DNA from 2 places in the Arthrobacter sp. JUb119 genome. Region 2 is predicted to be linked to the other one. Evidence: riboswitches for the same ligand, from Rfam matches in the RefSeq annotation. Region 2 holds a riboswitch; the other holds the start of a gene.
The links. A riboswitch is a leader RNA that binds a small molecule or an ion and turns the genes downstream of it on or off. The one in region 2 is predicted to bind S-adenosylmethionine.

Region 1: another riboswitch for S-adenosylmethionine. It lies ahead of M2368_RS06270 (hypothetical protein); the one in region 2 lies ahead of M2368_RS06700 (O-acetylhomoserine aminocarboxypropyltransferase/cysteine synthase family protein).

The regions. Positions count from the first base shown of each region.
Region 1 is NZ_JANUFE010000002.1:44,520-49,411, forward strand. Features, by position in the region: gene M2368_RS06265 (VIT1/CCC1 transporter family protein) at 1-951, opposite strand, end outside; gene M2368_RS06270 (hypothetical protein) at 1,006-1,272, opposite strand; SAM riboswitch class IV at 1,288-1,401, opposite strand; gene M2368_RS06275 (DinB family protein) at 1,469-2,056, opposite strand; gene M2368_RS06280 (cupin domain-containing protein) at 2,190-2,756, shown strand; gene M2368_RS06285 (hypothetical protein) at 2,893-3,309, shown strand; gene M2368_RS06290 (APC family permease) at 3,416-4,892, shown strand, end outside.
Region 2 is NZ_JANUFE010000002.1:144,515-149,406, reverse strand. Features, by position in the region: gene M2368_RS06710 (AraC family transcriptional regulator) at 1-391, opposite strand, end outside; gene M2368_RS06705 (cystathionine gamma-synthase) at 463-1,683, opposite strand; gene M2368_RS06700 (O-acetylhomoserine aminocarboxypropyltransferase/cysteine synthase family protein) at 1,680-2,993, opposite strand; SAM riboswitch class I at 3,078-3,168, opposite strand; gene M2368_RS06695 (LysR family transcriptional regulator) at 3,398-4,339, opposite strand; gene M2368_RS06690 (DUF1852 domain-containing protein) at 4,462-4,892, shown strand, end outside.

The DNA.
Region 1 (4,892 bases), 100 kb from region 2:
CAGGACTACCGAGACGAGGATCGCGGTCATGCCGGAGAGCCCAAGGATATAAGGCAGGATCGGCACGACCGCGCCGGAAGCGAAAAGGATGAACGAGGTGGCCGCCGCGCCGGTGGCCGACCCCAGTTCCTGGTGCTCCTTCTCGAGTTCTTCGCCGCGGCCTTCCGGGTTCAACGAGAAGTCGGGGTTGCAATCGCAGGTGAACAGGCCCATGCGTTCTGCGGCCCGGTGCGCTGCATCTTCATCGCTCATGCCGCGGGCCTTGTAGATCAGCACCAGCTCGTTGGCGTCCAGATCGAGGTTCGGGGCGGCGGTCAGCGTGACCTGGGTTGGTCGCGAGGCGGTCAGCAGCTCGCGCTGGGAACGCACCGAGACGTATTCGCCAGCTGCCATGGACAGTGCGCCGGCCAGCAAACCGGCAACACCGGAGAACAGCACGAAGGTCGCTGAAACACCGGTCGCACCGATACCCATGATCAACGCCAGGTTGGAAACCAGCCCGTCGTTGGCGCCGAAGACCGCAGCGCGGAAGTTGCCCGAAAGGCGCGCACGGCCTGCTGTAGCCAGCGCCCGGACGACCTCTTCGTGGACCTGTTCGTCGGCCGCCATCTGCGCGGTGGCGTCCTTGTCGTCGCGGTAGGGCGAACTGCTTTCGGAGCGCTGGGCCATGGCCAGCACGAAGACCGAACCGAAATGCAATGCCAGGAAACGCAGCATGGTGCGTCGCAGCGACGGGCGGACTTCCTTGAAATGCTCGCCGAGCAGGACGCGCCAGTGGGATTCGTGGCGGGCTTCCGCCTCTGCAAGGCCCAGCAGGATTTGCCGTTCTTGACCGGTTTTCTTTTCCGCGAGGGCCCTGTAGATGGAGCCTTCGGCGACTTCATCTGCGAGATACTTGCGCCATCGCTGGATCTGCGCTTTGGTAGGTTCGGTTTCTGGGTGCTGTGGCATCGCGACGATGACTCTCCTGGAACATGGATTTTCCAATGAAACCCGTGGATCGGATCAACCACCCAGTTTAGTCAGGGCTCCTGCACTTGGGAATTTGGCAAGGCTAAAAGCAATTCTCTTGCCCGCGGGATTTCCGGCTACCGGCAGCACCAGCTGCAATTCAGAAGTGGCCGGATCATAGGTCGGCCTGCGGGCGCAACGGGCAATGAGCCGTTCAAGCCTGAGCGGATCTGCAACGTAGCGGGTGCGCCAGCGCCCCTCGGCCTTGAACTGCACTTGGCCGGTCTGGCGGTCGATGACGGGCAGAATCGGATATGCCATGGAGGTCAACTCTCTTGCGAGCTCTTGCCCGTGCACCTGTTGATGCGCGGACCGCTTCCTCATCCGAACCACCCATGAACTTGGGGTTGGTGCGCGGCCAGTCGGAGCTTGGCGCCGCGTCTCGTGAAGCAACATTTCCGATGGTACCGCCGGCGGTAGGGCCCGGTGAAGTCCGAATGCGTAATATGACTGCGGCTCAGCTGCCCGGGGCAAAGGCATTGGCCAGTTGCTGCAGCTTCTCGCGTTGTTCGGCCCATTGCCCCGCGGTGTAGCCGGGCAGCAGATCCAGTTGCGCGGTCCAGCCAGCACGGCCATCGAGCTGCTCGCGGATAATATCCAGATGCCCTGCATGCCGGGAGGTTTCGGCGAGCGCATGGATGAGCAGGTGGTCCAAGGTGGTTTTGCCAGCTGGCCCCCACCACGGTACCTCTACGGGACAGTCCAGGGGCAGATCGCTGATGGCTTCATCGGCGAAGGCGATGGCTTTCCGATACAGGCCGATCAGCTGTTGCGCATCCATATCTGCTGGCGGGAGGAAATCCGCGTCGGGATCATGCGGCGCAATGAATTCGCGAACGTAGCGGTCATCGGCCCTGCGCTTGAGGCAGGTGCCGAAATATTCGTATTCATTGATCGCCAAATGGTGCAGTACTCCCAGGATATGGGTGCCTGTAGGGGTGAGCGGAGTGCGTGCCAGGTGTTCGGCGAGGCCTTCTGCCTTGTAGATCGCATTCTCGCGCGCGTCGTTCAGGTACCCGCAGAGCTTGTCCTTGGTGCTGTCCATGGGCAGAGTCTAGTGAGCGCTGCAGTCTCGCGGTAGAGGGCGCGGTGTGTTTACCATTGGTAAACTTGCCCCGCAGGCCTTGAAGCCAAAGTGGTTGCGGTTGTTGCTGCAGAAAACGTCGAGGAGCCAAACGATGAAAACCTTGCCAGTTGAACCAACCGGTGCCGCGATCAATATCGGTGCGAGGCTGCGCGGGGTGCGCCAGACCCAGCGTATGACCATTGACCAGGTCGCCGAGCTATCCGGACTGACCAAGGGTTTCCTCTCGCGTGTGGAGCGCGACCTGACCAGCCCTTCGGTTTCCACTCTTTTGCGGTTGTGCGAAGTGCTGGGCATGGAGGTCGGTACCCTCTTCGAGGTTCCTGAAACGAAACTGGTCCGACTGGAGCAGGCACCCCGTGTTTCCCTGGGCGGTGACGGCATCACGGAGCAGCTGGTCACGCCGCGCAGCGAGAAGCGGGTGCAGATGATTCGCGCCGAGATTGCGCCCAAGGGCACCGGTGAAGCGGAGCTGTATTCGGTGGATTGCGAGCTGGAAGTGCTGCACGTGATCGCTGGAAAATTCATCCTGGTATTGCCTGATCAGCGCGTAGAACTCGAAGCAGGCGATACGATCACCTTCCCCGGGCGTGAACCGCATAGCTGGGAAAACGATTCTGATGAGGTTGCCGTGGTTACCTGGACGCTGATCCTCTCATGACGCCAATCCCTTGCGCTTGCTGCCATGGCACGGCATGCGCAGTGCGGCTGCGCGTTCGTCTGCGGGGAGATGAACCGCGTATTCTAGGAACGATGCGTTGTTCCGGGCGCTCGGGACAATCAGTGATGGGAGAGGCGTGAGGACAGGCGAACCAACCGCTGCGCAAGATCAACTGCGCAGTATCAGCTGGTGGGCTTCGATACTTTTCGGCGTTCTTATTGGCACCACCTTGACCTGGATCCGCACCCAACGCAATTTCTTCTTCATTGGCGCCGCGATTCTGGCCGTCGTCATTGTCACCATTGGCGTGCGGACGATTCGCCGACGGGCACGCTTCCCGGTGATGGCGCAGGCGCGCACCTCGTGGGCGTATGTGCTGTGGACAGGTGTCCTGCTGGTCCTGGCCGGACCGATCCAGCTGGTGTACGTAGCTGATGACCTTTCCGAACTGACTATCAAATCGCTGGTCATGTCCGCAGGCTTCTGCCTGGGCATTCACGAGGTCGACCGCGCGCTGGTGAAAGCCAGCAAGAAGCGCTCCGGCGAGGCCTAGCCTCCTGATTTGGGCAAAATAGCCTGAAATGTAGTCAAAACATCCAATACCCTTAAGCGCGTTTTTGCATAGTGTGATCCTGACCAACTTTCCAGAAGGGGTTGCCATGTCAGGAAAAACCGCGAAGAACCGCACCGCAGAACCAGGCCTCAAGAAGGTCCTCGGCCGCTGGGACGCCTTGGCCATAGGCGTGGGCGCGATGATCGGCTTTGGCTGGGTCGTGCTCACCGGCGACTGGATCACCACCGCCGGCCCGTTCGGAGCCACGCTGGCCATGCTGGTTGGCGGTGGCATCATGGCGGTAGTTGGCCTGACCTATGCCGAACTAGTTGCGGCCATGCCGAAAGCAGGCGGTGAGCACAACTACTTGCTGCGCGCCATGGGCGCCCGCTGGTCTTTTGCCGGTTCGTGGGCCATCGTCGGCGGCTACATCACGATCGTGGCCTTTGAAGCAGTGGCACTGCCCAAATCCGTGCTCTATCTCTTCCCGGAGCTTTCGCAGATCAGATTATGGGAGATCGCTGGCTCAGAGGTCTACCTGACTTGGGCGCTGGTCGGTGTCGCCGGTGCGATAGCGATCACTTGGATTAACATCCGGGGCATCAAGACCGCCGGTGTAGTGCAGACCTTCGTGGTGCTCTTCCTCTTCGTCATCGGCGCAATGCTGCTTGCTGGCGCATTCACCGGAGGCGAGAGCCGGAATATGGAACCATTCTTCGAAAACGGGGTGGCCGGCTTCTTCGGCGTGATGATCGTGGTGCCGTTCATGTTCGTCGGCTTCGACGTGATCCCGCAGTCCGCCGAGGAATGCGACATCGCCCCGCGAAAAATTGGCAAGTATGTGGTGATTTCGGTGCTGATCGCCACCGCCTGGTATGTGGGGATCATCCTGGCCACCGCCTCGGGAATGGGCGCTTCGGCGCTCGCCGGATCCGAACTTGCCACTGCCGACGCGATGGGGGCACTGTTCAATTCCGAAATCATGGCAAAGGTGCTGATCGCCGGCGGCATTGCCGGCATTCTCACCTCGTGGAATTCGTTGCTGATGGGTGCTTCGCGGCTGATGTACGCGATGGCCAGTTCCGGGATGCTGCCACGCTGGTTTGCCTACCTGCATCCGAAGTACCGCACACCGAGCCATGCACTGCTGTTCATTGGCGGCCTCTCCATTCTGGCTCCATTCTTCGGCACCGCCATGCTCGGATGGTTGGTGGATTCCGGTTCGCCGTCGATCGTGATCGCCTACCTGCTGGTGGGCGTGGCGTTCTTGATTCTGCGCCAGCGCGAACCGCAGATGCAACGCCCGCTGCGCGTGGGCGGTGCGGGAAACGGCGGCAAGGTCATCGGCGTACTGTCGGTGGTCTTCTGCGCCGGCCTGATTTCGCTGTATCTTCCGGGAATGCCGGCGGCCATCGGGTGGCAGCCGTGGCTGCTCTTCGCCGCTTGGTGGATCCTGGGCATGGCCTTCTTGCTGCGGGTGCCACGCGGGATTGCGCCGGGCGAATTCGCGGAAGAGGAATTGCTGCAGAAGCTGAGCATCCGCCAGCAAGCCAAGCTCGGTGCCACCGGCCCGGACGCCGCAG
Region 2 (4,892 bases):
CAACTATTCGTGCATCCATGGGACGATTCCCTTCGACGGTCAGGCTGAACCTGATGATTGGTTGGCTTCGAAGGGGGCCACCATTCTCGCGGACATCGGCCACGGACGCGCCATGCACCGCTCGGAAGGCCCGGCCGAATGCTTCGGCCGAACCATAGCCGTAACGGATCGCGATGCTCAGCAGGTCCTGACCGGCAAGCAGATCCGCGGCGGCCTGGGTCATGCGGCGCCGGCGGATGTACTCGGAGACCGGCATGCCGGACAGCGAGGAGAACATCCGCCGCGCATGGTATTCGGTGCTGCCTTCGGTGCGCAGCAGGTCAGCGAGGTTGATCTCGGCGCGTAGCTGAGCCTCGATTTGCTCGATGAGCCGATTGAGAATTCCGATCATGATTCCACCCTTCCCCAACTACTATTCTTCAGGGTAGGGGCACGCCGCCCGATAATCGCGGTTCGATGCGATCAGGCGTTTTCCAGAGTCTTTTCACATACCCGGGCGACGACCGGTTTGGACGCCGCGCGGGCCGCGGCCAGGCCGCGTTCCAGATCGGCAATCAGGTCGTCGGCTTCCTCGATGCCCACCGAGAGGCGGACCAGATTGGCCGGGATTTCCAGCGGGGTGCCGATCAGCGAAGCATGGGTCATTTCGCGCGGATAGCAGACCAGGGATTCCACCCCGCCCAGGGAGACCGAGAGCTGGAAGTACTCCATGGATTGGGCGAAGGCGCGGGCGGCGGCTTCATCGGAGAGCTGCAATGAGAGGATCCCGCCAAAGCCGCGGCCGGCCGCGGACTGGGACTTGGCCAGCTCGTGGCCCGGGTGGCGTTCCAGCCCCGGGTAGTAGACGCGGGTGACCTCGGGCTGGTCATCGAGCCAGCGGGCCAGGGTGCTGGCGGTAGCCCCGTGGCGTTCCATGCGCAGGCCCAGGGTCTTCAGCCCGCGGGCGGCCAGGTAGGAATCCTGCGGACCGGAGACCGCGCCCCCGGCAAACTGCTGGTAGCCCACGGCTTCGGCCAGGCTCTGCCCGCGGTGCAGGTGGTCGGCCACGATGACGGCCCCGCCGAGCACATCGGAGTGCCCGCCGATGTACTTGGTGGTGGAATGGACCACCGCGTGAGCACCGAAATCCAGCGGCCGCTGCAGGTAAGGAGTGGCGAAGGTATTGTCCACCACCAGCAGGGCGCCGTGTTCGCGGGCGATGGCCGCCCAGCCGGCCAGGTCGGCGATGCCCAGCAGCGGGTTGGACGGGGTTTCCACCCAGAGCAGCGCGGTGTTCGGGCGCATCGCGGCGCGCACCGCGTCCAGGTTGGTGATGTCCACCGCCGAGGAGGTGATCCCCCATTTGCCGTGCAGCTTGGAGATCAGCCGGTTGGTGCCGCCGTAGCCATCGGCACCCAGCACGATGTGATCGCCTGGCGCCAGCACTGCGCGCAGCAGCGCGTCTTCGGCCGCGATCCCCGAGGCGAAGGAGAAGCCGGCGGCGCCGCCTTCCAGCGCGGTGAGCTGGGATTCGAACCCGTTGCGGGTCGGGTTGGAGCCGCGCGAGTATTCGTGCCCGGCGCGCAGCACGTTGATGCCGTCCTGGATGAAGGTGCTGGTCTGGTAGATCGGCGGGATCACCGCACCGGTGTGCGGATCCTTGTACTGGCCGGCGTGCACGGCGAGGGTGTTGAAGCCGCTCATGCGAAACTCACTTCCTTGGTGCCGGCGGTGGCCTGGGTTGCGGCCAGTGCGTGATCCAGCGATTGGGTGATATCTGCGAGCAGGTCGGCGGGGTCTTCCAATCCCACCGACAGGCGCAGGGTGGAGGTGTTCAGGCCCGCGGCGGCCAGCTGCTGCTCCGAGAGCCGGCAGTGCGTCATGGTGGCCGGGTGGGAGACCATGGTGCGGGTGTCCCCCACATTCGCGGCCAGGGAAATCAGCGCCAGCCCGTCGATCACCGGGGAAACCAGCGACGGGTGGGCCAGCTCGATGGCCAGCACGCAGCCGGTGCCCTTGGGCGTGAGCGTCCGCGCCAGCTCGTGGCTGGGGTGGCTGGGCAGGGACGGGTGGTGGATGGCCGCGATGCCCGGGTGGGAAGCCAGAGTGCCGATCAGCGTGGTGACGCTGCGCTGCACGTGGGTGGCGCGCACCGGCAGGGTCTCGATGCCGGCCAGAATGCCCTGGGCGCTGGCCGGGGCGAGGGTCGGGCCCAGATCGTGCAGGAACTTGGAACGCACCAGCATCGCGTAGGCGGCCGGTCCGTGGCGCTCAAGCAGCGAGGTGTTGTTCAGCCGCACCCGCGGAGCGGCGATCTGCGGCCAGCGTAGCGGATCGGAGAAGTCGAATTTCCCCGAGTCCACCACCACGCCGCCGAGCACCGAGCCGTGTCCGGCCAGGCCCTTGGTGGCCGAGTGCACCACGATGTCCGCACCGATTTCCAGTGGCCGAATATTCAGCGGCGTGGCCAGGGTGTTGTCGACCACCACCGGGATGTTGTGCTCGTGGGCAACGGCCGCAATGGCGGGCAGATCGGCCACGGTGCACAGCGGGTTGGAGACGGACTCCAGGAAGAACGCGCGGGTGTCCGACTCAATGGCAGCGGCCCAGGCGGACGGATCGGCCTGGTCGACAAAGCTGATGCGGATGCCGAAGTCGGCGAAGGTGTCGGTGAACAGGTCCACGGTGCCGCCGTAGAGCGAGGAAGAGGCCACAATGTGCTTGGGGCCCTGGGTCAGGGCCAGCAGGGACAGGGCCACGGCGGCCTGCCCGGTGGCGGTGGCCACCGCGTGGGCCCCGCCTTCCAGGGCGGCCACGCGCTGTTCGAGGATGGACACGGTGGGGTTGCCGGTGCGCGAGTAGGTGAAGCCGGCCTGGCGCAGCGCGAACTTCTCGATCGCTTCGGCGTGCGATGCGAATTGGTAGGCTGCGGAATTGTGCAGCGGCGGCAGCATCGGGCGGAAGTCTCCGCTCGGGCGGTACCCTGCGTGCACCGCGTCGGTTTCCTGGCTCATGGCTCCTCCTCGATTCTCTGCGAGGGAGTGCACCGATTGGCATCGTGCGGCGGCACGAAGCTACGCAAAAACGCGTTCGGAACTGCTCCATCGTTCCTGGCGGTAGCACCTTTCGGTTTCCCGATGGTTGCTGCGGCGTCTCCGAGCCAGATCTCTCAGCCGCTCTTGATGGGTTGTTCTTCCATGGTTGGCTATCCGCCGCAACCGGTGCAAGCGGTATCCGGCGCCCGGCTTCATACAAGGCCGCTGCGCTTCATATGTCGTCGCCTTGTCATGATGACGCGGGGGCCTGAACCCTTTTGTGAAGCGAGCTTTTGAGCGGAATCGGCGTGATGCAGGGGTTTTTCTGGAAGTTTGTGACGATGCGCCGGTGCTCCATGACCGGCGGTTACGCTGCTGGCGGCTCAGCCGAGCACTTCTACCCCGAAGCTGGCGACCACCGTTCGCACTTCTTGCAGGTAGCGCTGGGCCTGGTCGGTGAGCGGGATGGCGGCGTGGTCAATCCAGCCGATCTCGATACGCTCCTCGATGGCCAGCGGGATGGCAACGATGGAGGGATCCAGCTCGTCACTGATGATGCCGGTGGAGATCGTGTACCCGCCCAAGCCGATCATGAGGTTGAAGATGGTGGCGCGGTCCGAGACCTGGATTTCGCGTTGGCTGGAGCGCGTGGAGAGCACCTCTTCGGCGAAGTAGAAGGAATTATTCGCGCCCTGGTCGAAGGTCAGCCGGGGCAGGTCTTCGAGGTCTTCGAGCGTGACCTGGGTTCGGGTGGCCAGCGGGTTGCTGCGCGATACGAAGATGTGCGGGTCGGCGAGGAACAGCGGGTGGAAAACCAGCCGGGACTCGCGCAGCAGCTTGTCGATGACCTTCCGGTTGAAGTCGTTGCGGTAGAGGATTCCGATGTCGCTGCGCAGCGTGCGCACGTCCTCGATGATCTCTTCGGTGCGGGTCTCACGCAGCGAAAACTGGTACTCCTCGGCGCCGCTGGCCTGGACCATCCGGACAAAGGCATCCACCGAAAAGGAGTAGTGCTGAGTGGAGACGCCCAGCAGTCGCCGGGCTGAGGGACGGCCGAGGTAGCGATGCTCAAGAAGCTCCACTTGTTCCAAGACTTGCCGGGCATAGCCGAGGAATTCTGCGCCTTCGGCGGTGAGCGTGACTCCCCTGGCTGAGCGCATCAGCAAGGTGCGCCCGACCCGTGATTCAAGCTCCTTCATCGCCGCGGACATGCTAGGCTGTGCGACGTAAATCAGGTCGGCGGCAGCCGAGATCGACCCCTCGGAGGCCACCGCCACAAAATAGCGAAGCTGCTGCAGTGTCAGACCGTTCGTTCCCTGAACCATAGGTCGAGTCTATATGAATCCATAGTTATATCGAGTTACCTGATATCAAGAATCGCCCTGCATGATTGACGCAACGACTTTCCCTCGGCCTGCCCAGGCCTCCCAAATACAGATTGGCCATCATGGCAGACGCATTAAATTTCAGCATTAGCACCACAAGATTCGACGAGAATTACTCCCCTTCAGCGAATTCTCGAACCACGACAAACTTCGCTAATTTGGCGCGCGGAGAACGCCGCGAAGAGAACCTGCGCAATGCCCTGACGATGATCAACCGCCGCTTCAATTCACTAGCTCACTGGGACAATCCCCAAGGTGACCGCTATGCGCTGGAATTGGAAATCATTTCAGCAAATGTGCATTTTTCTGCCGATAATACCGATCAGGAATTTCCACTTTTAGAAGTGCTTGAAACCACGATCGTGGATAAACTCCTAGGCACTCGAACCCAGGGAATAGTCGGCAATAATTTCTCTTCTTATGTCCGCGATTACGACTTCAGCGTGGTGCTCCCGGCATCGTGCAATGGCAGCGGAGCTCCGGTGCTTCCAGA